4 regions of the Streptomyces sp. Rer75 genome follow, and region 3 is predicted to be linked to each of the others. Evidence: riboswitches for the same ligand, from Rfam matches in the RefSeq annotation. Region 3 holds a riboswitch; each other region holds the start of a gene.
The links. A riboswitch is a leader RNA that binds a small molecule or an ion and turns the genes downstream of it on or off. The one in region 3 is predicted to bind thiamine pyrophosphate.
Positions count from the first base shown of each region.

Region 1: it holds a riboswitch for thiamine pyrophosphate, as region 3 does, so the genes downstream of both, thiC (phosphomethylpyrimidine synthase ThiC) here and HYQ63_RS39265 (cytosine permease) in region 3, are expected to answer to the same signal.
Region 2: it holds a riboswitch for thiamine pyrophosphate, as region 3 does, so the genes downstream of both, HYQ63_RS30375 (thiamine ABC transporter substrate binding subunit) here and HYQ63_RS39265 (cytosine permease) in region 3, are expected to answer to the same signal.
Region 4: it holds a riboswitch for thiamine pyrophosphate, as region 3 does, so the genes downstream of both, thiO (glycine oxidase ThiO) here and HYQ63_RS39265 (cytosine permease) in region 3, are expected to answer to the same signal.

Region 1 covers NZ_CP058693.1:5,097,813-5,104,929, reverse strand. The annotation lists gene HYQ63_RS21620 (SsgA family sporulation/cell division regulator) at 254-688, shown strand; gene HYQ63_RS21615 (YibE/F family protein) at 725-2,176, opposite strand; TPP riboswitch at 2,246-2,362, shown strand; gene thiC (phosphomethylpyrimidine synthase ThiC) at 2,355-4,118, shown strand; gene HYQ63_RS21605 (TIGR03086 family metal-binding protein) at 4,235-4,768, shown strand; gene HYQ63_RS21600 (hypothetical protein) at 4,765-5,634, opposite strand; gene HYQ63_RS21595 (metallophosphoesterase) at 5,824-6,936, opposite strand.
Region 2 covers NZ_CP058693.1:7,027,014-7,034,130, reverse strand. The annotation lists gene HYQ63_RS30380 (iron ABC transporter permease) at 1-503, opposite strand, end outside; gene HYQ63_RS30375 (thiamine ABC transporter substrate binding subunit) at 482-1,555, opposite strand; TPP riboswitch at 1,551-1,654, opposite strand; gene rlmN (23S rRNA (adenine(2503)-C(2))-methyltransferase RlmN) at 1,720-2,826, opposite strand; gene HYQ63_RS30365 (phosphatidate cytidylyltransferase) at 2,909-4,084, opposite strand; gene frr (ribosome recycling factor) at 4,084-4,641, opposite strand; gene pyrH (UMP kinase) at 4,746-5,525, opposite strand; gene tsf (translation elongation factor Ts) at 5,681-6,517, opposite strand; gene rpsB (30S ribosomal protein S2) at 6,616-7,117, opposite strand, start outside.
Region 3 covers NZ_CP058693.1:9,251,661-9,258,777, forward strand. The annotation lists gene HYQ63_RS39250 (MarR family winged helix-turn-helix transcriptional regulator) at 62-574, shown strand; gene HYQ63_RS39255 (IlvD/Edd family dehydratase) at 748-2,454, shown strand; gene HYQ63_RS39260 (triphosphoribosyl-dephospho-CoA synthase) at 2,572-3,453, shown strand; TPP riboswitch at 3,460-3,554, shown strand; partial or broken gene HYQ63_RS39265 (cytosine permease) at 3,612-4,858, shown strand; gene HYQ63_RS39270 (APC family permease) at 4,975-6,597, shown strand; gene HYQ63_RS39275 (serine hydrolase) at 6,729-7,117, shown strand, end outside.
Region 4 covers NZ_CP058693.1:2,806,225-2,813,341, reverse strand. The annotation lists gene HYQ63_RS11725 (thiazole synthase) at 1-658, opposite strand, end outside; gene thiS (sulfur carrier protein ThiS) at 665-865, opposite strand; gene thiO (glycine oxidase ThiO) at 862-2,094, opposite strand; TPP riboswitch at 2,093-2,206, opposite strand; gene HYQ63_RS11710 (NAD(P)/FAD-dependent oxidoreductase) at 2,415-3,647, shown strand; gene HYQ63_RS11705 (Rv2175c family DNA-binding protein) at 3,773-4,138, shown strand; gene thiE (thiamine phosphate synthase) at 4,278-4,925, shown strand; gene metF (methylenetetrahydrofolate reductase [NAD(P)H]) at 5,047-5,964, shown strand; gene HYQ63_RS11690 (hypothetical protein) at 6,005-6,991, shown strand; gene HYQ63_RS11685 (NAD(P)/FAD-dependent oxidoreductase) at 7,053-7,117, opposite strand, start outside.

The sequences.
Region 1 (7,117 bases), 4.2 Mb from region 3:
CATCTCGGCGTCTGCCTCGCAACAACACCCCGGGGGTGCCTGTTGACGACAGCGAACATCGACACGGCCGCTGAACCGGCCCTGATCGCCCGCGCACCGGGCCGGCGTCGCCCGGCCCCGTGGGTTCCACCACGGCAACACTGGCCATTTCCGTTCCCTCACATGAGGCAAAGCGACTCCGCCCCGCAGTCGAGTCGCTACGCTCCAGAGTCGGCCAAGTCTGAACTACCCGGGGCGGCGAACGATGCGTGACATGCGTGACACAGTCCAGGCGGAAGTGACGATGACCTTTCTGGTCTCGCAGGAACTGTCCTTCCGGATCCCGGTCGAGCTGTCGTACGACAGCGGCGATCCCTACGCGGTCGAGATCACCTTCCACTTGCCCGGCGACGCGCCGGTGAGCTGGGCCTTCGCCCGTGAGCTGCTGCTGGACGGGCTCAGCAAACCCTCCGGCGAGGGCGATGTGCGGATCGCACCGGCCTCGCCCGAAGGGCTCTCGGACGTGTTCATCAGACTTCAGGTGGGGTCCGAGAGAGCCCTGTTCCGGGCCGGGGCGGCGCCGCTGGTGGCCTTCCTGGACCGTACGGACCGGCTCGTCCCGTTCGGTGAGGAGCCCGCGGCCTGCGACCCGGTCGGCGACCTCGACGCCGAACTGGACCGCATCCTGGCCGAGGACCGGTACGCGTAGCGCCGGCAGGCGTACGTACGTGCCCGTACGCGCCGGTCAGCGTGCCCGCGCCCGGCGGCGCCGTCCGCGCCCCCGTCCGCCCCCGCTCGCCCCGCCGCTACTCGCCCCACCGCTCGGCCCGTCGCCGTTCGGCCTGTGGTCCGCGGAGACCACCAGTACGGCCAGCGCCGTGGTCACCGGCACCGAGGCGACCAGTCCGATGCTGCCCACCAGCGTGCGGACGATCTCCTCCGCGACGATCTCGCTCGTCGCCACCGTTCCCACCCCGCTGTCCGCGATCGAGAAGAGGAGCAGCAGCGGAAGCGAGGCGCCCGCGTACGCCAGCACCAGGGTGTTCACGACGGACGCGATGTGGTCCCGCCCGATGCGCATCGCGGCCGCGTAGAGCTTGCGGCGGCTCGTCGTGGGGTCCGCTTCCCGCAGCTCCCACACGGCCGAGGTCTGGGTGACCGTCACATCGTCCAGCACACCCAGCGAACCGATGATCACCCCGGCCAGTAGCAAGCCCTTGATCTCGATGTCGGGATAGAGGCCGTGCACCAGACCGGTCTGGTCGTCGGTGTTGCCGGTCAGCGACGCCCAGCCGATGAACAGCGAGCCGAGCACGCCGATCAGCAGCAGCGAGACCAGGGTGCCGAGCACCGCGACCGAGGTGCGGGCGCTCAGCCCATGGCACATATAGAGCGCCAGCAGCATGATCGCACTGCCTCCGACGACCGCGACCACCAGCGGATTCGAGCCCTGAAGTATCGCCGGGAGGATGAACAGCGTCAGCACCCCGAAGCTGATGGCCAGCGCCACCAGGGCGAAGACGCCGCGCAGCCGGCCGACGGCCACGACCACGAGCGCGAACACCCCGGCGAGCAGGGCCATCGGGAACGAGCGGTCGACGTCCGAGATCGAGTACTGGAGGTTCTTCGGCGCCTTGGGCGCGTACGCCAGCTTCAGCTCCTGCCCGGCGCTGAACTTCCGTGAGGCGTTCGGCTGGACGATCTCGGGGAACGTGCGGCCCTTGTCCTTGCCCGAGGTGACCTCGATGGTGGCCTTCTCACAGACGGTCTTGCCGCCGCCGGAGCCGCCGCTCCCGCCTCCGGTGGCCCCGCCCGTGCCCCCGCCGGTCGCGCCGCCGGGTGCCGGGGCGGCGCCCTGCTGACCCGGTTCGGTGGGTGCCTGCGGCTGCGCGTTGGCGTCGGCGCAGTTGATCTCCTCCACCTTCACCACCCGCCCGGCGACCGTCTCCTGGTCGAATCCGAGCCCGCTGCGGCCCTGCGTGGTGTGCTCGGGGCCACCCGGCCACAGCGCGACCAGCCCGGCGACGACGGCGACGGCGAAGGGGATGAGCACCGCCGCGATGACCTTGCGGAGGCGTGCGGAGACGGGTGCGGCCGGGCCGTGCGCGTGGGCATGGCTGTGTCCGTGGCCGTGGCCATGGGCCTGGCCGGACGGGTGGGGCTGCTCGGGCGGGTGGTCCTGCTGTGTCGCGGTCACCATCGCATCATCGCAAGAGAGGCGGGCCCCCTGTTCAGGTATATGGGGAAACCGTTAGCGTGGGGGCACCTTTGCAATCGCGGGAGCTCGGAGCACCGGGCTGAGAGGGCGCTGACGCGACAGCTGCGCCGACCGCTGAACCTGTTACCGGGTAATGCCGGCGTAGGGAGTGGGTCTCATGACTCAGCAGGATGCACACATGCGCGAAAACGCTACCGATTTCGGCTGGCATAAGGGATATGTCACGGGTTCCCGCCCGGACATCCAGGTCCCGGTTCGCCGAGTGCACCTCACCAATGGCCAGGACGTGACGCTGTACGACACGTCCGGTCCGTACACCGACCCCCACATCGAAACCGACGTCCGCCGTGGCCTCGCGCCACTGCGGCAGAACTGGATCATCGCCCGCGGCGACACCGAGGAGTACTCCGGCCGTCCGGCCCGGCCCGAGGACGACGGGATCAAACACACCACGCCCCGCGGCGGCCTGCGCAACCTCGACGCGGTCTTCCCCGGACGGCCGCGCCAGCCGCGGAGGGCCCGCGACGGCGCCGCCGTCACCCAACTCAGCTACGCCCGCCGGGGCGAGGTCACCGCGGAGATGGAGTACGTGGCGCTCCGCGAGAACGTCTCCCCCGAGGTGGTCCGCGAGGAGATCGCGGCGGGCCGGGCCGTACTGCCCGTCAACGTCAACCACCCGGAGATCGAGCCGATGATCATCGGCAAGCGGTTCCTGGTGAAGGTCAACGCCAACATCGGCAACTCCGCCGTCACCTCGTCCATCGAGGAAGAGGTCGAGAAGATGACCTGGGCGACCCGCTGGGGCGCCGACACGGTCATGGACCTCTCGACCGGCCGCAACATCCACACCACCCGCGAGTGGGTGCTGCGCAACTCCCCCGTGCCCATCGGCACCGTGCCGCTCTATCAGGCGCTGGAGAAGGTCGACGGCAAGGCCGAGGAGCTGACCTGGGAGGTCTACAAGGACACCGTCATCGAACAGGCCGAGCAGGGCGTCGACTACATGACGGTGCACGCGGGCGTACGGCTGCCGTACGTCCCCCTGACCGCCCGCCGCAAGACCGGCATCGTCTCCCGCGGCGGCTCGATCATGGCCGCCTGGTGCCTGGCCCACCACCAGGAGTCGTTCCTCTACACCCACTTCGAGGAGCTGTGCGAGATCCTCGCGGCGTACGACGTCACCTACTCGCTGGGTGACGGACTGCGCCCCGGATCCATCGCCGACGCCAACGACGAGGCGCAGTTCGCGGAGCTGCGCACGCTCGGCGAACTCAACCGCATCGCCAAGGAGCACGGCGTCCAGACGATGATCGAGGGCCCGGGCCATGTCCCGATGCACAAGATCAAGGAGAACGTCGACCTCCAGCAGGAGATCTGCGAGGAGGCCCCCTTCTACACCCTGGGCCCCCTCACCACGGACGTCGCGCCCGCCTACGACCACATCACCTCAGGGATAGGCGCCGCGATGATCGCCTGGTGGGGCACGGCGATGCTCTGCTACGTCACCCCCAAGGAGCACCTGGGGCTGCCGGACCGCGACGACGTGAAGACCGGCGTCATCACCTACAAGATCGCCGCCCACGCCGCCGATCTGGCCAAGGGCCACCCCGACGCCCAGGCCTGGGACGACGCGCTCTCCGACGCGCGCTTCGAGTTCCGCTGGGAGGACCAGTTCAACCTGGCCCTCGACCCGGACACGGCACGCTCGTTCCACGACGAGACGCTTCCGGCGGAGCCCGCCAAGACGGCGCACTTCTGCTCCATGTGCGGGCCCAAGTTCTGCTCCATGAAGATCAGCCACGACATCCGCCGCGAGCACGGCGACGCGATGGACGAGGCGGAGGCGGAGGCCGGAATGGCGGAGAAGTCCCGCGAGTTCGCCGCCGCGGGCAACCGGGTCTATCTGCCGATCGCCGACTGACCCCGGACCGCTGCCGTCAGGACACCGCCCGCCGCCGTGACCCCTCGTCGCGGCGGCGGGCTCGTGCTTGGGTGGGGCCGTCACGGAACCCCTACGCGAGCCCTCCGGAGCAGCCGATGGACAACCTGCGCGCACTGCGCATCGCCAACCAGCGCTTCGCCCAGCACCTCGACGGGATCGGGGACGACGGGTGGGCGCTGGCCACCCCGTGCAGCGAGTGGACGGTGCGGGAGCTGGTGGGGCACGTCCTCCTGGGCCATGCGCATCTGGTGTCCGCCCTGACGGACGAGCAGGTCGCCCCCGGGCCCGGGGACACGTTGGCGGAGTGGGCCGCGCGGGCGGAGAGGGCCGCCCGGTTACCGGGGGTGCCCGGGCGGACCGTACGGAATCCGGTCGTCGGCGAGCTGAGCGGGGACGCGGCGGTGCGGATCCGCTGGAGTGATGTCTATGTGCACGCCTGGGACCTGGCGCGGGCCCGGGGCGCGGAGTTCACGCCCGATCAGGAGCTGACCGAGGCGGCGCTGGAGTGGCTGGTCCCGGCGGGGCCGGGGCTCGGCGCCACGGGGGCGTTCGCGGTCGGCACCGACCCGGGGCCCGGGGCAGATCCGTTCGCGCGGGTGCTGGCACTCACCGGGCGGGCCACCGGCTAGTCCGGCTGGTTCTCCGGGCCGCCGTATTCGGGGCTGGTGTAGTCCGGGCTGCTGTAGCGGGGGCGGGCCTTGGGGCCCTCGTCGTCCGTGCTGAAGCCCGGGCGGCTGTAGCCGAGGTGGGGGGTGCGGCCCGCTTCGGTGCGCCCGGGGACGTAGGCCGAGGAGGAACCCGTCGGCGCGGTCCAGGGCGCGGGGGCCGACGGATTGGTCAGCGCCTCGCGCAGAAAGGGCAGCACGCCCCGCTCCAGCAGGGCCTGCCGCCATGCCTCTCTGGCGCGGTCCACCTCCTCCAGCTGCTCGGCCAGGGCCTCGCCGCGGATCGCGCTGGAGCCGTTGCGCAGGGCGGTGATGAGGAGGCCGACGGCGGCGAGCAGGATGCCCGCGGCGGTGAGCGCGGCGAAGAACCAGCCCGCGGTGATCATCGGCTGGGCGATGGACGGCGCGGGGTCCAGGACGTGCAGCACGTAGCCGACGAGCAGGAAGATGATCGCGGCGGTCCCGGCCAGCACCGGGGCCAGCACGGCGAGCATGGGGACCAGCCCCGCTCCGGAGGCGTCCAGGAGGGTGCCGGTGAATCCGGCGGAGTGGTCGTGGTCGCCGTCGTCCTCCGGCGCCCCGGGCATCGGCAGGGGCGGGGCGGGCTCGCGCAGTCTGGTGCGGGCGACGACGTAATCCTGGTATTCGGCGGCAGCGCACGCGGTGATGGCGGCCGAGGCGCTGAGCGCCATGGTGCGCAGCTGCTCGGCGGTGAGCCGCTGTCCTATGCCCTTCAGATCCGGTCGGCGGTCCGCGGTACGCAGCACCTCGTCGAGAACTCGCTCGAACTCCGGGCGGTCCTCGGCGAACAGGTGCGGAGCGCTTTTCATGGTGCATCCCCCGATACTCCGTAGGGCCTTGGTGCCGGCTTTCGCCGGGCAGTCGGGCGGAAACGGAGGAGAGCCTGCGACGGATAAACCGATGGTAGAGCCGATCCGGCGCGAGGTGACAGCAAGTTTCGTGATTTGCTCAGCCCCGGTGAGGCCCTCCGTCCGCTTCCGTGCGCGCCCGCATCACCCTCAGGTGCCCAGCGGCAGTTGCACGACCAGCAGTTTTCCGGCCATGGTGATGCCGCCGTCCATCGCGACCGCGAGATTGTCCGCGTAGACGTGCGGGCCCTCGACCGCGGGCGCGCCATCGTCCTCGCCGTCCTCCGAGCCGACTTCGCCCAGCAGATACGGGATCGGGCTGTGCCCGTGGACGATGCGCTCCCCGCCGTAGGTGCCGAGCAATTCGCGCACGGCCGTCGGTCCGGCGTCCTCGTCGCGGAAGGCGAAGCGCTTGGTGAATTTGCGGAACAGGTCCCAGCACTCGTCCGCGTCACTGCGCTGGAGCGTCTCGGTGACGGTGTCGTTGACGGCCTCGATCGAGTCGCCGTACTCCAGATAGGCGGTGGTGTCGGAGTGCACGAGCAGATGCCCGTCCTCCTCGGCCATCGCGTCCAGCCGTGACATCCACTGGAGGTGATGGTCCTCCAGCCGCTCCATGTCGGTGCGCTGGCCGCCGTTGAGCAGCCAGGCGGCCTGGAAGGAGGCGGTGCCCGCCCCGGAGTTGACGGGGGTGTCGCCGAACCGCTTGGCGCCGATGAGGAGCAGTTCGTGATTGCCCATCAGCGCCTTGCAGTAGCCGCCCGCGGCGGCGGCCTCGGCGGACAGCTGCATCACCAGGTCGATGACGCCGATGCCGTCCGGGCCGCGGTCGGTGAAGTCGCCGAGGAACCACAGCCGGGCGTTCCCGGCCGCCCAGCTGCCCTTGTCGTCGATCAGGCCCTGGGCGGCCAACGCCTCGCGCAGCTCGTCGTGGTAGCCGTGGACGTCGCCCACGACGTACAGCGGGCCGGGCCCTTCGCCGTCGTCGAGCGGGTCGGCTTCGGGGTCGGTCACCGAGGTGAGGGCGATCGTCGGGCGGTCCTGCGGGGGCACCAGCCGGGTGTCCGCGATGGTGTGTCCCGGGCCCAGCACCGGCAGCTTCTCCGTCGGTGTGTACCCGTCGGGCATAGGGGCAGGCGCAGGTGCGGGAGGCACCGGACCGGGCGGCGTGGACGCCCCGTACGCGGGCACGTGCGGCACCGCCGCCGTGGTCCCTGCCGTGGCTTCCAGACCGGCCCCCTGAGTCATCGACCCCTCCACCATCGCGCCGCCGTGCCACCTTGTGGACCTTGCCTGGTCGACGGCGGTCCGCGGTGTCGTCCGCCCATCATAGGAATGACCGTGAGGACTTGTGACGCACCAGGGTGCCGTCAATCGGTGCTCGGTCCCGCTTGGACGGTCTTTTATCCCGGATTGGCCCGGTAGGGGAAGCCCAGCGGCCCCC
Region 2 (7,117 bases), 2.2 Mb from region 3:
AAGCAGACGTGGGCCAGCAGGATCGCCCAGACGCTGGTGTCGAGCCGTATCCCCCACAGCTCGTCCAGCAGCCCGCCGCGCCCGAGCAGCCCCAGGAACGCCGATCCGGCGACGACGGTCGGCAGCACGAACGGCACGGTCACCACGGCGCGCAGCAGCCCCTTGCCGGGGAAGTCGAAGCGGGCGAAGACATACGCGCCGGGCAACGCGACCGCCAGCGTCAGCCCGGTCGAGGCGGCCGCCTGCCAGCCGGTGAACCACAGGGTGTGCAGGACGGACGGGTCGCCCAGCACCTCGGGTATCCGCTCGAGCTGCCACCGGCCGCCGACGCGCAGCCCGCGGGTGACGATCGCGACCACCGGATACGCGAAGAAGACGCCGAAGAAGGCGAGCGGCACGGCCATGAGCGCGAGCCGCAGGGCGGTGCCGCGCAGCCGCCCGCGGCGATCGGCCTCACCCTTCTCATGGTTCTCGCGAGGCTCTACAGAACGAGCGAGGACCATGCCTTGACCCAGGGCTCACGGTTCTTGGCTATCTTCCGCGGGGGCAGGGTGGCCGGATCGGCGACCTTGGTCCCGTACCGGGTGAAGACCTCCGGCAGCTCGGCGCCCTCGCGCACCGGATTGACGTACATGTTGAGCGGTACGTCCTCCTGGAAGCGCTTGGTCAGCAGGAAGTCCAGCAGCGCCTTGCCCCCCTTGGTGTTGCCGGCGCCCTTCAGCAGCCCGGCGAACTCCGTCTGCCGGAAGCAGGTGCCGTCCGCCACCCCCGTCGGGGCCTTGGCGGGCTTCGACTTCGCGTCCGCCACCTCGGCGGGCGGGCTGGAGGCGTACGAGACGACGAGCGGCTTGTCGCCCTTGGCGCCGCCCGCCGAGCCGGAGAAGCGGTCGTAGTACGCCTGCTCCCAGCCGTCGACCACCTCGACGCCGTTGGCCCGCAGCTTCTTCCAGTAGTCGCGCCAGCCGTGGTCGCCGTAGCGGGCGGCGGTGCCGAGGAGGAAGGCGAGGCCGGGGGACGAGGTGGCGGCGTTCTCGGTGACCAGCAGATTCTTGTACGCGGGCTTGGTCAGGTCGGCGAATGTCTTCGGCGGCGCGAGCTTCTTGCGCTCGAAGTACGCGCGGTCGTAGTTGACGCAGATGTCGCCGTAGTCGACTGGCGTGACGCGGTGCTTCGCCCGGTCGAGCTGGAAGGCCGCGGGGACCTTGTCCAGGCCCTTCGCCTCGTACGGCGTGAACAGGTCATTGTCGAGCGCGCGGGAGAGGAGGGTGTTGTCGACGCCGAAGAACACATCGCCCTGCGGGTGGCCCTTGGACAGGATCGCCTGGTTGACGGCGGCCCCCGCGTCACCACCGGCCTGCACCCGCACCTTGTAGCCGGTCTTGCGGGTGAACTCCTTGAGGACCGCCTTGGACGCCGCGAACGAGTCGTGCGAGACCAGGGTGACCGTCTTGGAGTCCTTGCCGTCCGCCGCGTCCCCACCGCAGCCGGTGAGGACGCCGGTGCCGAGGGATCCGACGAGGGCGGCGGTGACGGCACGCCGAAGATGGCTGTTCATGGTGAGGCTGACTCCCTACGCCGGTATGACCCGGATCAGGTTGGAGGGTCTGCGGCCGTGCCGCACTCTCAGCGCTGTCGCGCTCCCCTGTCGGAATGTTCATTTGTCCGCCGCGATACGACGGTTGTACGGCGCTTGTGCGAAGGCACCGTATCAGCCGGTGGTCAGCGCTCCGTGGCCGCCAGCTGGCCGCACGCCCCGTCGATCTCCTGCCCCCGGGTGTCCCGGACGGTCACCGGCACCCCGTGCGCCTCCAGGGCCGCGACGAACGCCTTCTCGTCCTCGGGCCGGGACGCCGTCCACTTGGAGCCGGGCGTCGGGTTGAGCGGGATGAGGTTGACGTGCACCCGGTGGCCCTTGAGCAGCCGACCGAGCAGGTCGGCGCGCCACGCCTGGTCGTTGATGTCCTTGATCAGGGCGTACTCGATGGAGATCCGGCGGCCGGACTTCTCCGCGTACTCCCACGCCGCGTCCAGGACCTCGCGCACCTTCCAGCGGGTGTTGACCGGGACGAGGGTGTCGCGCAGCTCGTCGTCGGGCGCGTGCAGGGAGACCGCGAGGCGGCACTTGAAGCCCTCGTCGGCGAACCGCAGCATCGCCGGGACCAGTCCGACGGTCGAAACCGTGATTCCGCGCTGCGAAAGACCCAGCCCGTCGGGCTCGGGGTCGGTGAGCCGACGGATGGCGCCGATGACCCGGTTGTAGTTGGCCAGCGGCTCGCCCATGCCCATGAAGACGATGTTGGACAGCCGGGCCGGGCCCCCGGGGATCTCGCCGTCCCGCAGCGCCCGCATGCCGTCGACGATCTGGTGCACGATCTCGGCGGTGGACAGGTTGCGGTCCAGACCCGCCTGGCCGGTGGCGCAGAACGGGCAGTTCATGCCGCAGCCCGCCTGGGAGCTGATGCACATGGTGACCCGGTCCGGGTAGCGCATCAGCACGGACTCGACGAGCGTGCCGTCGAAGAGCCGCCACAGGGTCTTGCGGGTGGTGTCGTTGTCGCAGCTGATGTGCCGCACCACGCTCATCAGGTCCGGCAGCAGCCCGGCCGCGAGCTTCTCGCGCGCGGCGGCCGGCACGTCGGTCCACTGGGCGGGGTCGTCGGTGTAGCGGGCGAAGTAGTGGCGCGACACCTGAGCGGCCCGGAAGGGCTTCTCCCCGAGGGCGGCGACGGCCTCGCGGCGCTCGGCGGGCGTGAGGTCGGCGAGGTGCCGCGGGGGCTTCTTGGCCCCACGCGGCACGGCGAAAGTGAGTTCTCCGGGCTTAGGCATGGCCGTACCAGTGTCGCAGACATGCGGAAGGCCCCGCGCCACGGGCGGCGCGGGGCCTGAGGAGCGCGATGCCGGGCGCGGCTCAGCTGCCGCCCACGAAGATCACCAGCAGCAGCCACACCACGGGCGCGGTGGGCAGGAGCGAGTCGAGCCGGTCCATGATCCCGCCGTGGCCGGGCAGCAGCTTGCCCATGTCCTTGATGCCGAGGTCACGCTTGATCATGGACTCGCCGAGGTCCCCCAGGGTCGCGCTGACCGCGACGGCGAGGCCGAGCAGCAGCCCCTGCCACCACACGCCGTCCTCGATGAGGTACTGCATGCACAGCGCACCGACGACCATCGCGAACGCCACCGCGCCCAGCAGCCCCTCGCGGGTCTTGCCGGGGCTGATGCGGGGCGCGAGCGGATGCTTGCCGAAACGCCAGCCCACCGCGTACGCACCGGTGTCGCTCACCACGGTCAGCAGCAGGAAGGTCAGCACCCGCCACGGGCCGTCCTCGGCGGCCAGTATGAGCGCCACGAAGGTGGCGAGGAACGGCACGTAGAAGGCGGCGAAGACGCCCGCCGTGACATCCCTGAGGTAGTTGTCGGGCGGCTCGGTCATCCGCCACACGAGCACGGCGAGCGCCGTGAGCGACACCGCCACCCACGCGCCCTGCGCCCCGCGCACATAGCCCGCGACGACCATGGCGACGCCGCCGACGGCGAGCGGCACCAGGGGGACCCGGATGTCCTTCCGCTCGGCCAGCCGGGAGGTCAGCTCCCACAGCCCGACGACCACGGCGACCGCTATCACGCCGATGAACACCGGCTTGTAGATGAAGAGCGAGGCGACGATGATCACGCCCAGCCCGACGCCCACCCCTATCGCGGCCCGCAGATCGCGGCCCGCGCTCTTCTTCTTCGTGCCCTGACCGCCGCCGTTGCCGGGCGCGCTGCCGGCGGACTCGGGGCCGGGGCCGGGGGGCGTCGGCGGCTGCCCGGGGGGCTGCGCCGGTCCGGGCCGCTGCTCCCGCTCATCGCGGAACAAGGGGCCGCCCGGCCGGGCGGCCCCCCGGTCGCGACCGGCGGCGTCGCCGGGTTCGCCGCCTGCGTGCGGCACGGTGGGCATGGGGCGAGTCTGCGCCGCTTCGGCCACCTCGTGCGCGGGACCCGCCGAAGAAGGGGGCACCTCCCAGCCGTAGCCGGGGGAGGTGCCCTGATCAGTCGGTCCCCAGAGTCCGGCGCGTGGTGGGGCCCCCCAGGAAGAGTCGTTCATCAGACCTCGAGCAGCTCGGCTTCCTTGTGCTTGAGCAGCTCATCCACCTGCGCGACGTACTTCGCGGTGAGGTCGTCGAGCTCCTTCTCCGCGCGCCGGCCCTCGTCCTCGCCGACCTCGCCGTCCTTGATCAGCTTGTCGATCGACTCCTTGGCCTTGCGCCGGATGCTGCGGATCGAGATCTTCGCGTCCTCGCCCTTGCCCTTGGCGACCTTGATGAACTCCTTGCGGCGCTGCTCGGTGAGCTCGGGGAACACCACTCGGATGATGTTGCCGTCATTGCTGGGGTTGACGCCCAGGTCCGAGTCGCGGATCGCCTGCTCGATGTTGCGCAGCGCGCTCTTGTCGAACGGGGTGATCACAGCCATGCGCGGCTCGGGCACCGAGAACGACGCGAGCTGGTTGATCGGCGTCAGCGCACCGTAGTAGTCCGCCACGATCTTGTTGAACATCGCCGGGTGCGCACGCCCGGTGCGGATCGCGGCGAAGTCCTCCTTGGCGACCACAACGGCCTTCTCCATCTTCTCCTCGGCCTCGAGGAGGATTTCTTCGATCACCACTTGCTCCTGGTGTTATCCGTAAGCAGAGCCTCGCCCCTGCGTGCGTCTTCTCCTGCACGGTGTCCGACCGGCAGGCCGTTGTCCATCCCCCGAACGAGCCGTCAGGCCCGTGAGTCCTGGTCGCTCACGAGCGTGCCGATCTTCTCACCCTTGACCGCGCGCGCGATATTTCCTTCGGCGGTGAGCTCGAAAACCAGGATCGGCAGCTTGTTGTCCCGGCAGAGGGTGATCGCGGTGGCATCGGCGACCTTGAGGTCCCGGGTGATCACCTCGCCGTACTCCAGCGCATCGAACTTGACCGCGTCCGGGTTCCGCTTGGGGTCGGAGTCATAGACCCCGTCCACCCCGTTCTTGCCCATGAGCAGCGCCTCGGCGTCGATCTCCAGGGCGCGCTGGGCGGCGGTGGTGTCCGTCGAGAAGTACGGCATGCCCATGCCCGCACCGAAGATCACCACGCGCCCCTTCTCCAGGTGGCGCACCGCGCGCAGCGGGATGTACGGCTCCGCGACCTGGCCCATGGTGATGGCGGTCTGGACGCGGGAGTCGATGCCCTCCTTCTCCAGGAAGTCCTGGAGGGCGAGACAGTTCATGACGGTGCCGAGCATGCCCATGTAGTCCGAGCGCGCCCGGTCCATGCCGCGCTGCTGAAGCTCGGCCCCGCGGAAGAAGTTGCCGCCGCCGATCACGATGGCGATCTCGGCGCCGTCGCGCACCACGGCGGCGACCTCGCGGGCGATGGCGTGCACGACATCGGGGTCGACCCCGAGTCCCCCGCCGCCGGCGAACGCCTCGCCGGACAGCTTCAGCAGGAAACGGCCGTGTCGGGCTGGGCCGTCCGCGTTCTTGTCGGCGGCCTGTTTGGCGTCCGCGCCGTGATTCATTGGAGATCTCCTCGTGCACATACGAAGAAGGCCACTGCCGGACGGGTCCTGGTACGACCTCTGCGGCAATGGCCTCCTCGTCACATCTGCGGCCGACCGGTTGACGGTTGGCTGCCTACGACCCTATCGGTGTCGCCGGTGTTTCGCTGCTCGGCTCAGACGCCGACGCGGAAACGGGCGAAGCGGGTCAGGGAGACGCCGGCCTCGTCCAGGACCTTCTGGACGGACTTCTTGTTGTCCTTGGCGAACGCCTGGTCCACCAGGACGTTCTCCTTGAAGAAGCCGGTGACGCGACCCTCGATGATCTTCGGCAGGGCGGCCTCGGGCTTGCCCTCCTCGCGGGCGGTGGCCTCGGCGACGCGACGCTCGTTCTCGACGGTCTCGGCCGGGATCTCGTCACGGCTCAGGAACTTCGGCGCGAAGGCGGCGACGTGCTGCGCGACGTCCTTGGCGACCTCGGCGTTCTCCTTGTCCAGCTCGACCAGCACGCCGACCTGCGGCGGCAGGTCCGGGCTGGTGCGGTGCATGTACGCGGCGACGTAGCCGCCGGAGAACTGCGCGAAACGGTCGAGGACGATCTTCTCACCGAGGGTCGCGTTGGCCTCGTCCACGAACGCCTGGACGGTCTTGCCGGCCTCGATCTCGGAGGCGAGCAGGGCCTCCAGGTCGGCCGGGACGGTCTTGGCGACGTGGGCGGCGATGGCGTCGGCGACGGCCACGAACTTGTCGCCCTTGGCCACGAAGTCGGTCTCGCACTTCAGCTCGACCAGCACGCCGGAGGTGTTGTCGTCGGCGATCAGGGAGACGACGGCACCGTTCTCGGCGCTGCGGCTCTCGCGCTTGGCCACGCCCTTCTGGCCCTTGACGCGAAGAATCTCGACGGCCTTGTCGACGCTGCCCTCGGCCTCGTCCAGCGCCTTCTTGCAGTCCATCATGCCGGCGCCGGTGAGCTCACGGAGCTTCTTGACGTCAGCGGCGGTGAAGTTCGCCATGATCTGTGAATCTCTTCTCGAAAGTCGAAAGCTCTACGGGTGAACGACGGGGGCGGTGCCGTCGCACCGTCCCCCGCCGTCGTACACCGTCTGAGTGGTCAGGCCTGCTCGGCGTCCGCTGCCGGGGCCTCGGCGGGCTTCGCGTCCTCGGCCGGGGCCTCGGCGGGCTTGGCCTCCTCGGCCGGCTTCTCGGCGGCGGCCTCGGCCGGCTTGGCCTCGGGCTCGTCGGCCTTCTTCTCACCCTCGAGCAGGTCGCGCTCCCACTCGGCCAGCGGCTCGCCCGCACCCTTGTCGGCCTTCTCGTCGCCGGTGGCGACGCCGGAGCGGGCGATGAGGCCCTCGGCGACGGCGTCGGCGATCACGCGGGTGAGCAGCGTGACGGAGCGGATCGCGTCGTCGTTGCCCGGGATCTTGTAGTCGACCTCGTCGGGGTCGCAGTTGGTGTCGAGGATCGCGACCACCGGGATGCGGAGCTTGCGCGCCTCACCGACGGCGATGTGCTCCTTCTTGGTGTCCACGATCCAGACGGCGCTCGGCACCTTCTGCATCTCGCGGATACCGCCGAGGGTCTTCTCCAGCTTGGCCTTCTCGCGGGAGAGG
Region 3 (7,117 bases):
TATGAACTCATAATGAGTATGCCCTCATAACCAATCGGCGGCAACCCCGTACGCTGGAGCCGTGACGGAGGACCATGCGCACCAGACGGACCCGACAGCAGGGCCGGACCACGAGCAACGGTGGGCCGAACTGGCCGACCTCGTGCTGATCATCAGCAGGGAGATCCAGTTCCGCCGCTACACGGACGAGCGGGCTGTGCACCTGTCGCAGTCGGAGGGCATGGTGATGCGCTACCTCAAGCGCGACCCCGCCGCGCCGCCCAGCCGGATCGCGGACGCGACCGGTCTACAGCGCACCAATCTGTCCACCGTCCTGCGCGGGCTCGAACAGAAGGGCTTCATCGAGCGACGCGCCCACTCGGGTGACGGGCGAGGGGTGACGGTCCACTCCACCGAGCGCGGACGCAACAACACCGCCCTCGTCCGGCAGGAATGGGCCGCGACCGTCTCCGGAGCCGCCCATCACGACACCGAACACCTCGACGCCGCCCTCACCCTGCTCAGGGCCGTGGAGAACGGACTGACCAGAACGCGATCACAGACCCGAGTCACACGCCCGGCGACAGAGAACTGAACGGGCAGCCGCATACCGAACGAGGCGGGTTCGACCTGGTCCGGCGTCGCGGCTCGTGGTCACCGAAGGCACCGTCCGCGAGCACATCCGTAACGCCCGGCGCCGGGCCTGAAACCCACCCGGGGTGGGCAGCGTTCCCCCGCACGGATCGTCGAAGAGATCGGAAGGTTCGTATGAGTGGCACGCACCGGTCGCGGCAGTGGTACGAGGGTGACTCCCGCGACGCGTTCATCCACCGGGCCTGGATGCGGCGCGGCCTCCCCGACCACGCCTTCGACGGACGACCGCAGATCGTCATCTGCAACACCTGGTCCGAACTCACCCCCTGCAACAGCCACTTCCGCGAAATCGCCGACCATGTGAAACGGGGCGTGTGGGAGTCCGGCGGGGTGCCGCTGGAGCTTCCGGTGCCGTCGCTGGGGGAGACCCTGCTGCGCCCGACCGCGATGTTCTTCCGCGACCTCGCCGCGATGGTGACCGAGGAACTCATCCGGGCCAACCCCGTCGACGGCGTGATCCTGCTCGGCGGCTGCGACAAGACCGTACCGTCCCTGCTGCTGGGGGCCGCGTCGGTCGACCTGCCCACCCTGATGGTCACCGGCGGCCCCATGCTGAACGGCTCGTGGAAGGGGCGCCCGCTGGGCTGTGGCACCGGAGTGTGGGAGCTGAGCGAGGAGGTGCGGGCGGGCCGGATGGACCGCTCCGAGCTGCGCCGGGCCGAGTCGGCGATGATCCGCAGCCGGGGACACTGCAACACCATGGGCACGGCGTCCACCATGGCCTGTGCCGCCGAGGCGCTGGGCATGACCCTGCCCGGCAACGCGGGGCTCCCCGCCCCCGACAGCCGGCTGCTGGAGCTGTCCCACGCCGCGGGCAACCGCATCGTCGACATGGTGCGCGAGGACCTGCGGCCCAGCGCCGTCCTGACAGCGGAGGCGCTGCGGAACGCGGTGCGCGCGGTGGCCGCCATCGGCGGCTCCACCAACGCGGTCGTCCATCTGCTGGCCCTCGCCCGCCGGGTCGGGGCGGACTTCGGCCTGGACGACATCGACCGCGCGGGCCGCGGCATCCCCCTGCTCGCCGATGTGCAGCCCGCCGGGTCCCACCTCATGGAGGACTTCCACCGCGCCGGTGGCCTGGACGCCGTCCTCGGGGAGATCAGGGACCACCTGGAACCGGCCCTCACCGTCTCCGGCCGCCCCCTCACCGAGCAGCTGTCCGGCCTGTCCAGTACCGACACCACCGTCATCCGCACCGCGGACGAGGCGATCGCCCACCAGGCCGGGCTCGCCGTGCTCCGCGGCAACCTCTGTCCCGACGGAGCCGTCATCAAGCCCGCCGCCGCGACACCGGAGCTACTGCGCCACCGGGGCCGCGCCGTGGTGTTCGACGGTATCGAGGACTTCCGTACCCGGATCGACGACCCGGACCTGGACGTCGACGCGTCCGATGTGCTGGTCCTGCGCGGCTGCGGACCGCGCGGCTACCCCGGCATGCCCGAGGTGGGGAACATGCCCCTGCCGCCCGCGGTGCTCCGGGCCGGAGTGCGGGACATGGTGCGGATCAGCGACGCGCGGATGAGCGGAACCGCCTTCGGCACCGTCGTCCTGCACATCGCGCCCGAGTCGGCGGCGGGCGGTCCGCTGGGGCTGGTGCGGACCGGCGACTGGATAGAACTGGACGTCGAGCGGCGGCTGCTGAGGCTGGACGTCCCCGACGAGGAACTCGCCGCACGGCAACCGGTGACCGCCGCCGCCCCACCGGCCACCGGCGGATGGGAGCAGATCTACCGCGACCACGTCGAACAGGCCGACCGCGGCGCCGGACTGGACTTCCTCAGCGGCACCCGCGGATCGTTCGTCGCCCGCGAATCGCACTGACATGACGCCCGCGAATCGCACCGACGTGACGCCCGCGAATCGCACTGACATGACGCCCACAGCGGGGTCACAGGAACGACCCAGGCCCGGGAAAGGTTCGCCGATTACCCTCCGGGCATGCCCACGACGCGCTCCACGGACGACGCACTGGCGCAGACCGCCGTACGAGCCCTGATCTCCCAGGCGGAGCTGACCCCCAAACCGGGCCTCGCGGACACCCGCGACCTCCAGGCCCGCGCCACCGGCACCGACCTGCTCGCACTGCGCTGGTCGGCCAAGTCGCTGGCGCCCGGCTTCGCGGCCATGGCGGCCGCCGCCCGGCGCCCCGGCGAGCCGACGCGTGCGCTCCGCGAGGAGCTGGGCGCCATCGGCCGCTGCGCCGAGTGGACCATGGCGCGGGCCGGTGGCGGCCCGGTCACCGGCCGTCTGCACCACGGGGCGCTGTGGGTGCTGGGGCTGCTGGTGGCGGCCGCCGCCCTGGAACCCGGCGCCGCACCCGATGAACTGACCGCCACCGCCCGGCAGCTCGCGGCCCACGTCGACCGTGGCGCCCCGCGCAGGCCGTCGGCGGGCTCGCAGGTGTCCGCCACCTACGGGGCGGCGGGGGCGCGCGGCGAGGCGCGGGCCGCCTTCCCGCACGTACGCCGCGCCCTGGACGCCCTGTCCGCGGCGCGGGCCGCGGGCGCCACCGAGACGCAGGCCCGGCTCGACGCGCTGCTCACCGTGATGAGCACACTCCAGGACACCGGGCCGCTGTACCAGGCGGGGCCGCCCGCCCTCCGGCGGGTGCAGGACGGGGCGCGCGGTGTGCTGGAGGCGGGCGGCGCCGCGACGGACCGGGGCGCCGCCGCCCTCGCCGCCCTCGACGCCGAGCTGCGCGCCCAGGGCATCGCGCCCCGGGGGAGCGCCGCGCTGCTGGCCGGGGCGCTGTTCCTGGACGCGCTCCCGGCCCGGGCCCGGACCCGCCCCCGGGACCGGGGCCACGTGGCGAGGGGTTAGGCCGCTCCACCGGACACGGGGTGCCCCGCCAGGGGGCTGAGATCACACCCGTCGAACCTGAACCAGTTAGCACTGGCGGAGGGATGTCATCGATGCCATGGCCGCATGCTGCCACCGACCCGGCCACCACCGGCGCGGAGTCCGTCTTCGACGGCCGGATGCCCACCGCGCCCGGCGATCTGCGCGTCGAGGCGCGCGGGATCGCGCCGGTTCCGGAAAGCCACCGCTATGGCGGGCCGGGGCGCCTGTTCACCGTGTGGTTCGCCCCGAACCTGACCACGACCGGCGTGTTCACCGGCACCGTCGGCATCGCCCTCGGCCTGGACTTCGCCACCGCGCTGGCCGCCGTCGTCCTGGGCACCCTCATCGATGCCGTGCCCACCGCGTACCTGGGCACCTGGGGCAGCCTGACCGGCGCCGGGCAGCTGCCCCTGGCGCGGCTGGCGTTCGGCCGGGCCGTCGCCGTGCCCGGCGTCCTCCAGTGGCTGTCGTCCGTCGCCTGGGACGCCCTCATCGGCCTGTTCGGCGGTGATGCGCTGGCCCGGCTGTGCGGGCTGCCGTTCTGGCTGGGTGTGCTGCTCATGATGGCCGCCCAGGGGGCGCTCGGGGTGCTGGGCTACGAGGCCATCCACCGGATGCAGAAGCTGATGACGTTCGTCCTCGCCGCCGCGTTCGCCGCCCTGGCCGTCAAGCTGCTCGATGGCGTCCACCCCGCCGCCACCGGGTCCGCCCACGGCGCCGACCGCATCGGCGCCTCCGTCCTGACCAGCACCATCGCGCTGAGCCTGGCGCTGTCGTGGGCGCCGTACGCCAGCGACTTCAGCCGCTATCTGCCCCGCGCCACCTCCCGGCCCCGCATGTTCTGGTGCACGCTGCTCGGCGTCACCGTGTCCTTCGTGGCCGTCCAGGCGCTCGGGCTGTGGGGAGCCTCCGTCTTCACCGACCAGACCGCCCGCGGCGTCGATGAGGCGCTGGGCGGCGGGGCGCTCGGCGCGTTCGGGCTGCTGGCCGTGGCGCTCGCCGCCGTGCTCGGCTTCCCGCTGGTGCTGTGGATGCACGCCGCCGACACCACCGCCCGCTTCCCGAACGTGCTGTTGTTCGTCGGCTACTGGATCCCCGGCTTCGTCGCGGTCGTGGCCGTCGACTGGTTCGGGTCCGCGCCCGGGCCCGGGGCGGCGCGCCGGTGGACCCGGCCGCCGAGAGCGCCCGCCCGCAGCCGTGGTGGCCCGCCCTGCTGGCGTTCGGCGCCGCCTTCGCCGCGGCGGTGCCGTTCATGGACACCAGCCTGTACACGGGCCCGGTGGCCGCCGCGCTGCACGGCGCCGACCTCGCCTACTACGCCGCCTTCCTCGCGGCGCTCCTCGTCTACGCCCCGCTCAGGACACGGCTCCACACCGTCCGCTGAGGCGGGTGGCTTCGCCCGTATCCGCACGTCACACGGCATCCGGCGACCGCGCCCCGCGGCAGGCGTGGCACCCTGGGCTCCGTTGAGTTCCCGCACCACCCGAGGAGACGTGCCACGTGCCGCAGAACCAGCCAGCGGAGTCCATCGCCGCCACGGCGGTGCTCGCCGAGGAACGCAGACTCCGCAAGGACCTCGGCTTCTGGGCCCTGACCGCGATCGGGTTCTCCAACATCCTCGGCTCCGGCTGGCTGTTCGCGGCCCTGTACGCCGCCCAGACCGCCGGACCCGCCGCGCTGCTGTCCTGGATCGCGGCGGGCGTGCTGTGCGCCCTGATCGCCCTGGTCATGGTGGAGCTGGGCGCCACCCGCCCGGAGGGCGGAGGCACCGTGCGGTGGCCGCTGTACGCGAGCGGGCGGCTGGTCGGCACGATGGTCGGCTGGTCCGTCGTGCTGTCCGTCGGCGGTACGGCCGCGGAAATCAGCGCGATCATGCAGTACGCCGCGCACTATCTGCCGGGGCTCTACGACGGCGGCCGCCTCACCCTCCCGGGCCTCGGCGTGGCCGTCGCACTGAGCGTCGTGCTCACCGCGCTCAACTGGTTCGCCGTGCGGATATTCGCCCGGCTCAACAACCTGGTGTCGGTGTTCAAGGTCGTCGTCCCCGTGGTCACCGTCGTCGCGCTGTTCCTGTCGGGCACCCACTCCGGGCGCCTCACCGAACACGGTGGTTTCGCACCGTACGGCTACGCGGCCTGCCTCACCGCCCTCGCCGGCGGCGGCATCGTGTACTCCGTCAACGGGTTCCAGGCGCCGCTGGACTTCTCCGGCGAGGCCCGCAATCCGCGCCGTTCCGTACCGGCCGCGGTGCTCACCGGCATCGGCCTCGCCGTGCTGGTCTACCTCGGGCTCCAGCTGGCGTTCCTGTACACGGTGCCGGACTCCGCGCTGGGCGACGGCTGGCAGGGCGTCAACTTCGAGTCGCCGTTCGGCCAGCTCGCCCTCATCCTCAATCTGCACTGGCTGGCCACGCTGCTGTACGCGGACGCCGTGATCTCCCCGGGCGGCTCCGCCTACGTGGGCGTGGCGATCAACGCCCGGCACACCTACGCCCTGGCCAAGAACGGGCTGCTGCCCCGCTTCTTCATGCGCATCGACCCCGCGTCCGGCATGGCGCACCGCGCGCTGCTGCTCAACCTCGCGGTCATCGTCGTCTTCATGCTGCCGTTCGGTGGCTGGCAGGACATCGTGAGCGTCATGGGCGACATGTATCTGCTCATCTACGCGGCCTCGGCGGTGGCCGTCGCGGTGTTCCGGGCACACGACCGGGAGCGGGGAGTGCCCCGGGCGGAGGGGCAGGTGCCGGGGGTGCGCTGGATCGCACCGCTCAGCTTCGTCGTGGCCACCGAGTTCGTGTTCTGGTCCGGCTGGGACGACCTGCGGCTGGCCCTGCCCCTCGTCCTGGTCGGCGTCCCGCTCTTCCTGCTCCAGCGGCGCGGCACCGCCGGACTCCCCGCCCTCGGCGAACTGCGGCACGGCGCCTGGCTGGTCTTCCACCTCGCCGCGCTGACGCTGCTGTCGTGGCTCGGCACCTTCGGCGGTTCCGGCCATCTTCCGGCGCCGTACGACACGGTCGCGGTGGGCGCCCTCGCGTTCGGCGTGTTCGTGTGGGCGGTGCGCTCGGGCGCCGCGCACCTCAGGACGGCCGCCACGGACACGCCGCCCGCGGCCCCGGCGGTCTGAGCCCCCCCAAATCTGGACGGGCGCCGCCGCACACGCAGCCGGAAAACCCCTGGCGCGGCGCTGCTCCTTCGCCGATGATCGCAGCACCACCGGCCGTGCACGACCCACCGCATACGGAGGATGGAGACGCGATGAGTGCTCGGAGTGCGCGACCCCTTCCCGAGAGCACACCCGCCGCGAAGGGAGTGGACGCGCGCGGTGTCGGCGCGTTCCTCGACGCGCTGGAGGCGGCGCCCGGCATCGAGCCGCACAGCCTGATGATCGTGCGCCATGGGCATGTGGTCGCCTCCGGCTGGTGGGCGCCGTACACCCCGGACCGGCCGCATCTGCTCTACTCGATCAGCAAGAGCTTCACGGCGACGGCGGCCGGATTCGCGGTGGCCGAGGGGCTGATGAGCCTCGACGACACGGTGCTCTCCTACTTCCCCGAGTTCGACGGCGACATCACCGACCCGCGCAGCCGGGCCATGCTCGTCCGGCACGTCGCGGCCATGGCCAGCGGGCATCTGACCGAGACCCG
Region 4 (7,117 bases), 6.4 Mb from region 3:
CCGAGGCCAGCATGACGGCCGCGCACCCCAGCTCCATGGCGAGCGCCGCGTCGGACGCCGTGCCCGCGCCCGCGTCGAGGATCACCGGGACCCCGGCGCGCTCGGTGATCAGCTGGAAGTTGTGCGGGTTGCGGATGCCGAGGCCGGAGCCGATCGGCGAGCCCAGCGGCATGATCGCGGCGCAGCCGACGTCCTCCAGCTTCCGGGCCAGCACCGGGTCGTCGTTGGTGTACGGCAGGACCGTGAAGCCGTCGTCCACCAGGGTCTCGGCGGCGTCCAGCGTCTCGATGGGGTCGGGGAGCAGGGTGCGCTCGTCGGCGACGACCTCCAGCTTCACCCAGTCGGTGCCCAGCGCCTCGCGGGCGAGCCGGGCGGTCAGCACGGCCTCCCCGGCGGTGAAGCAGCCCGCGGTGTTGGGCAGCGGGCGGATGCCGTGCCGGTTCAGTACGGACAGCACCGAGCCCTGCACCGTGGGGTCCAGGCGGCGCATCGCGACCGTGGTCAGCTCGGTGCCGGAGGCGATCAGCGAGCGCTCCAGGACGTCCAGGCTGGGCGCGCCGCCGGTCCCCATGATCAGGCGGGAGCCGAAGGTCGTACCGGCGATGGTGAGGGGATCGGCGCCGGTGAGGACCTCATCCAGCGTCGTGGGGTGCGTCATGGGGGTTCAGCCTCCTTGGACCGCGGTGAGGACCTCGACGCGATCGCCGTCGCCGAGCGGGGTCGCGGGCCACTGGCCGCGCGGGACGACCGTCTCGTTGACGGCCGCGGCGACGCCCGAGGGCGCCTGGGTGAGGGTCGCGACGACCCCGTCGAGGGTGGTGCCGTCGGGCAGCTCGCGGGGCTCGCCGTTCACGGTCACGGTCATGCGGTGTGCTCCTGTACTGCTGCTGTGGGGAGAGGCGGGGTCGCCGCGAAGCGCCGCGGGGAGAACGGCCGCGCCTCGGGCGGCAGTTCGCCGCCGTAAAGCGCTTCGGCCATGACGTCGCCGGTGATCGGGGTGAGCAGGACGCCGTTGCGGTAGTGGCCGGTGGCCAGCTGGAGGCCCGGCAGCTCGGTCGGGCCGAGCAGCGGGGCGTTGTCGGGGGAGCCGGGGCGCAGCCCGGCCAGGGTCTCGACGAGCGGCAGTTCGGTGATGCCGGGCACCAGCTCGTGCGCGTCGCGCAGCAGCTCGTACACCCCGCCCGCGGTGACCGTGGTGTCCCAGCCCAGCTCCTCCGTGGTCGCGCCGACGACCAGCTCGCCGTTCTCGCGCGGGACGAGGTAGACGTGCCCGCCGCGCACCACGGCCCGCACGGTCCGCGACAGGAAGGGCGCGTACGCGCCGGGCACCGACAGCCGCAGGACCTGGCCCTTGACGGGGCGCACGGGCGGCAGGACCTCCTCGGGCACGCCGGGGAGCCGCCCGCTGAGGCTGCCCGCGGCCAGCACGGTCTGTTCGGCGGTCAGCCGCGTGCGCGCACCGTCGGCCAGCTCGGCCCCGGCGGCGCGGTCGCCGTCGCCGTTCAGCAGCAGCCGCTCGGCGCGGACGCGGTGGAGGGCCACCCCGGCGCGTTCGCACGCCGCCAGCAGCGCCGCCGCCAGCCGCCGCGGGTCGACCTGGTGATCGCCGTCGACCCGCAGGCCCCCGCGCACGCCCGGCGCGAGCATCGGCTCCAGGCGCCTGCATTCGCGCCCCGTGAGCCACTGTGCGTCCAGTCCCAGCCGCTGCTGGAAGTCGTGCAGCTCGCGCAGATGGGCCCGGTCGTCCGCGTCGAGCGCGACCGAGAGCGTCCCGCAGGTACGGAAGGCCAGGTCATGGCCGCTCGCCTGCTCCAGCTCCGCCACGAACGACGGATAGCGGCGCGCCGAGGCCAGGTTCAGCCCGAGCAGGGTCTGCTCGCCGTAGTGCAGCTCGGTGACGGCCGCCAGCATCCCGGCCGCGACCTGGGCGGCCCCGCCGCCGGGCGCCGGGTCGACGACGGCGGTGCGCAGGCCCCGCTGGGCCGCCCGCCAGGCCGTGACCAGGCCGATGATGCCGCCGCCGATGACGAGGACGTCGTACGGCGCGGTGCTGCCTCGGGGTGCTTCGTGTGGGGTGTGGGGTGGTGTGTGCATGGGCTGGTCGCCCCCTCCCTTCGCCGGCATGACCCGGATCAGGTTCGTACGGTCGGAGGCCGCGCCAGCCTCCCTCTCAGCCCGGTGCGACCGGGCTCCCGCGAGTGCTCTGTCCCGCCACCCTAGTACGCGCCCCGAATCGCCCGGAAGGGAGCGTCCCGGGCGGTGCCGGGCACGAGGCCCCGCGCCCCCGGTACGACGGGCCGTCACGACGGGCCGTCCGGCCCGTCGGGCTGTGCCCGAGATCTCGCCGTGCGCTCTCCGGTCCGCCCCACCTGCCGCAATACAGTGATCGTGTGAGCGATGAGACGACGAAGACGATGGCGTCCTCGGCGGGTGGCGGCGGACAGCGGGTGGTGATCGTCGGCGCGGGCATGGCGGGGGTGCAGACCGCCGTCGCGCTGCGGGAGCAGGGCTGGACCGGGGAGATCCTGCTGCTCGGAGCCGAGCCCCATCAGCCGTACGACCGGCCGCCGCTGTCCAAGGCCGTGCTGCTCGGCAAGGCCGAAGGGTCCGCGTTCGACGTGGACTTCGCCGCGCTCGGCATCGGGCTGCGCCTCGGCGTCCCGGTGACCGGGCTGGACACGGACGGGCGGACGGTCGAGACCGGGTCCGGCCCGATCCCGTACGACGTCCTGGTGATCGCCACCGGCGCCGAACCGGTCGCCCTGCCCGGCAGCGAGGGCGTCCCCGGCGTCCACCTGCTGCGCACCCTGGACGACGCCGAACGGCTGCGCCCGGTGCTCGCCGCGCAGCAGGAGATCGTGGTGATCGGGGCGGGCTGGATCGGCGCGGAGTTCGCGACCGCGGCCCGCGAGGCGGGCTGCACGGTGACGGTCGTCGAGGCCGCGGACCGGCCGCTGGCGGGCGCCCTCCCGGCGGAGGTCGCCGCCCACATGACCCGCTGGTACGCGGACTACGGCGCCACCCTGGTCACCGGCGCCCGGGTCACCGCCCTCGACCAAAACGGGCTCCAGCTCGGCGACGGCACCCGGCTGCGGGCCGGTGCGGTGGTCGTCGGCATCGGCGCCCGGCCCGCGACCGGCTGGCTGGCCGGTTCGGGCGTCGAACTCGCCGAGGACCGGTCCATCGCCGCCGACGAGGGGCTGCGCACCTCGGCGCCCGACGTGTACGCCGTCGGCGACTGCGCGTCCTTCCCGTCCACCCGCTACGGCACCCGGCTGCTGGTGCACCACTGGGACAACGCGCTCCAGGGGCCGCGGACGGTCGCCGCCAATGTGGTCGGCAGCCGGACCGCGCGCTTCCCCGGCCAGGTCTACGACCCGGTGCCGTACTTCTGGTCCGAGCAGTTCGGGCGGTTCGTGCAGTACGCCGGACACCACTCGGACGCCGACGAACTGGTCTGGCGGGGCGACCCGGACGGCGCCGCCTGGTCGGTGTGCTGGCTGCGGGACGGGGCCCTGGTCGCCCTGCTGGCGGTCGGCCGTCCGCGCGATCTGGCCCAGGGCCGCAAGCTGATCGAACGCGGCGCCCGGCTGGACCGGACCCGGGCCACGGATCCGTCGGTGCCGCTGAAGTCCGCCGTTCTGTGACCCGCCGGTACCCCCGGTGATCAGGGGTGCGGGGCCCGGCAGGACCGTGCGGGCCCCCGTCCCCGGCAGCCCGCACGGCGGACGCCCGGCTACCCACTGTCAGTCCCAGATGGCAGGCTTGTTCCGTGACCGAGATTGACGCAAAGATCGATGCTCTCGTCCCCGCCTGGCTCACTCTCCCCGACGTCGCCGACCGGCTGGGCGTCGAGGTGACCCGCGTGAGGCAGTTGGTCAAGGAGGGCCAGCTGATCGCGGTGCGCCGTGGCGAGAACCGGGTGCTCCAGGTGCCCGAGGACTTCATCGGTGACGGCAAGGTCGTCAAGGGCCTCGTGGGGACCTTGACACTGCTCAAGGACGACGGCTTCAGCGACGAGGAGATGCTGGAGTGGCTCTTCACCCCTGACCCGAGCCTGCCGGGCACCCCGGCCCAGGCGCTGCGCGAGAATCGCGGCACGGAAGTGAAGCGGCGCGCGCAGGCGCTCGCCGTCTGACGTCGCCCGCCGTTCTCCGCACCACTTCCGATCCACTTCAGAACCACTTCTGAAACTCAGAACCACTTCTGAACCACCAGGCGTACGGGCGGGGGCCGACCCTGCCCGTACGCCGCACGATCCGGGGGGAAACCCACCCATGACCGCACGCGAGCAGCTGGCCGACGCCCGCCTCTACCTGTGCACCGACGCGCGCAAGCGCCAGGGCGACCTGCCGGAGTTCCTGGACGCCGTGCTGGCGGCCGGGGTGGACATCGTCCAGCTGCGGGAGAAGGGCATGGAGGCCGCCGAGGAGCTGGACCACCTCGCCGTCTTCGCCGACGCCTGCCGCCGCCACGGCAAGCTGCTCGCCGTCAACGACCGGGCGGACGTCGCCCATGCCGCCGGTGCCGGCGTGCTCCACCTGGGCCAGGGCGACCTGCCCGTCCCGGCGGCCCGCGCCATCCTCGGCGACGGCCCGCTGATCGGGCGCTCCACGCACGCGGAGGCCGAGGTGGACGCGGCCCTCGCCGAGCCCGGCGTGGACTACTTCTGCACCGGCCCCTGCTGGCCCACCCCCACCAAGCCGGGCCGCCACGCCCCCGGCCTCTCCCTGGTCCGTCACGCGGCCGCCCGGCGCCCGGCCCGGCCCTGGTTCGCGATCGGCGGTATCGACGCGTCGAACCTGGACCAGGTGCTGGAGGCGGGAGCGCGCCGGATCGTCGTGGTGCGGGCCATCACCGAGGCCGAGGACCCGGCGGCGGCCACGGAATCCCTGGCGAAGCGCGTGCGAGCAGCAGGTGTCTAGCGGGTGTCCGGGTTGAGCCCGGCTCGATCATCCTGTCCGCATTGCGGACAAGAGCCTGGCAAAACCCCCATAATCACGTTGCCGGGTGGGCGCCGACCACCCTGCTGGCTAACCTTCCCGTATGGCCCTAGGCACCGCTTCCACCAGGACTGATCGAGCCCTTACCGTGCGTGATCTGCTTGCGTCGGGCGAGCAGTCGTATTCCTTTGAATTCTTCGCCCCCAAAACGGACAAGGGGCAGCACACACTGTGGAACGCCATCCGCCGACTGGAGGCTGTCTCACCGACCTTCGTCTCCGTGACGTACGGCGCGGGCGGCTCCTCCCGTGAGGGCACCGTCCGCGCCACCGAGCAGATCGCGACCGACACCACCCTGACCCCCGTCGCCCACCTGACCGCGGTCAACCACTCCCTCGCCGACCTGCGCAACATCATCGGCCAGTACGCCGACGCCGGGATCCGGAACATGCTCGCCCTGCGCGGCGACCCGCCCGGCGACCCCATGGGCGAGTGGGTCAGACACCCCGACGGCATCACCTACGCCGCCGAGCTGGTCCGCCTGATCAAGGAGTCGGGCGACTTCTGTGTCGGCGTCGCCGCCTTCCCCGAGATGCACCCGCGCTCGACGGACTGGGACACCGACATCCGGCACTTCGTCGACAAGTGCCGCGCGGGCGCCGACTTCGCGATCACCCAGATGTTCTTCTACCCGGAGGACTATCTGCGGCTGCGCGACCGGGTCGCGGCCTCGGGCTGTACGACACCGATCATCCCTGAGATCATGCCGGTCACGAACGTCAGGCAGATCGAGCGGTTCGCGCAGCTCAGCAACGCCGCCTTCCCGCCGGAGCTGGCCGAACGCATCCTGGCGGTCAAGGACGACGCGGCGGCTGTACGCTCGATCGGGATCGACTACGCGACGGAGCTGTGCGCGCGGTTGATGGCCGAGGAGATCCCCGGGCTTCATTTCATTACCCTGAACCACTCCACGGCGACGCTGGAAATCTACAAGAATCTGGGACTGCACCAGCGGTCCTGATGACGGCGGCCAAGGGGCAGCCGCACTGAGAGGGGCGGGCATGGGCTGGACGGTCCTCTACATCGCTTTCGGCGTCGTGGCGCTGTGGCTGTTGGGAGAGGTACTCCTTCAGTACAAGGCGCGGCTGCGCTGGCGGCTGCTGGCCTTCGTCGGCTTTCTGGGCGTGGTCGTGGGGGTGCTGATCCCCTCGGTGGTGGTGATCGCGATCGGCGCGATCGCCTTCGCGATCGGCCAGACCTACGTCACGCTCTCCTTCCGCCGCGGCTTCGAGATGGGCTGGGCGCTGGAGGGCATCCCCGGGGTGCCGGGGCTCGGCCGGGGGCGCGAGCGCGCCCCCGGGCGGGAGGACCCGGAGCCCGAGCCGATGCTCCAGGTCTCGGATCTGGAGGACGTCCCGGTCTCGCGGCCCGAGCCGCCCACCTACCGGCCGGAGCCGATGCCGGACGACACCAGCGAGTACGGCGTCTACGAGGACCCGTCCCCGTTCACCCCCGCCTCCGGCGCCTACGCGGACCCGAACGCCGGGTACAGCGCGTACGAGACGTACGCCGGGTACGGCACGCAGGACGGCCAGGGGGCTCAGGGCGTTCCGGGTGTTCAGGACCAGGGCTACGGCGACGTGGGCTACGGCCAGCAGCAGGACGTGTACGCGGACGCCGCGCAGTACGGCTACCAGGACCAGGCGTACGCGGCCTACGGCCAGGACCCGTACGCCAATGCCTACGACCAGCAGTCCTACGGCCAGCAGCAGCCGTACGCGCAAGCGCAGTACCCCGACCCGTACGCGGGCTACCAGCAGGACCCGTACGCCGCCGGTGGGTACGGCGGCGACCACTACGCGGCGGACGCCTCGTACGGCTCCCCGCAGAGTTACGCCCCGGGCGCCGACGCGATGGAGCCGGGCGGCTCCTGGGTCCCGCAGCAGCGCGAGGGCGACACCCCGCCCGCCCAGCAGGACCAGCCGCCGTACCCCTACCAGCAGCAGGGCGGCTTCCAGCCGGGGTACGACGAGCAGTACCGCTTCTGACACACACCTTCACGCACGCCGGTCCCGGCCCGCTCCTGACGCGGGCCGGGACCGGCGTTGCTCATTGTGAGCCGCGCCAGTCCTGCCCCTCGACGATCAGGCCCGCCACCAGCGCACCCGACATCC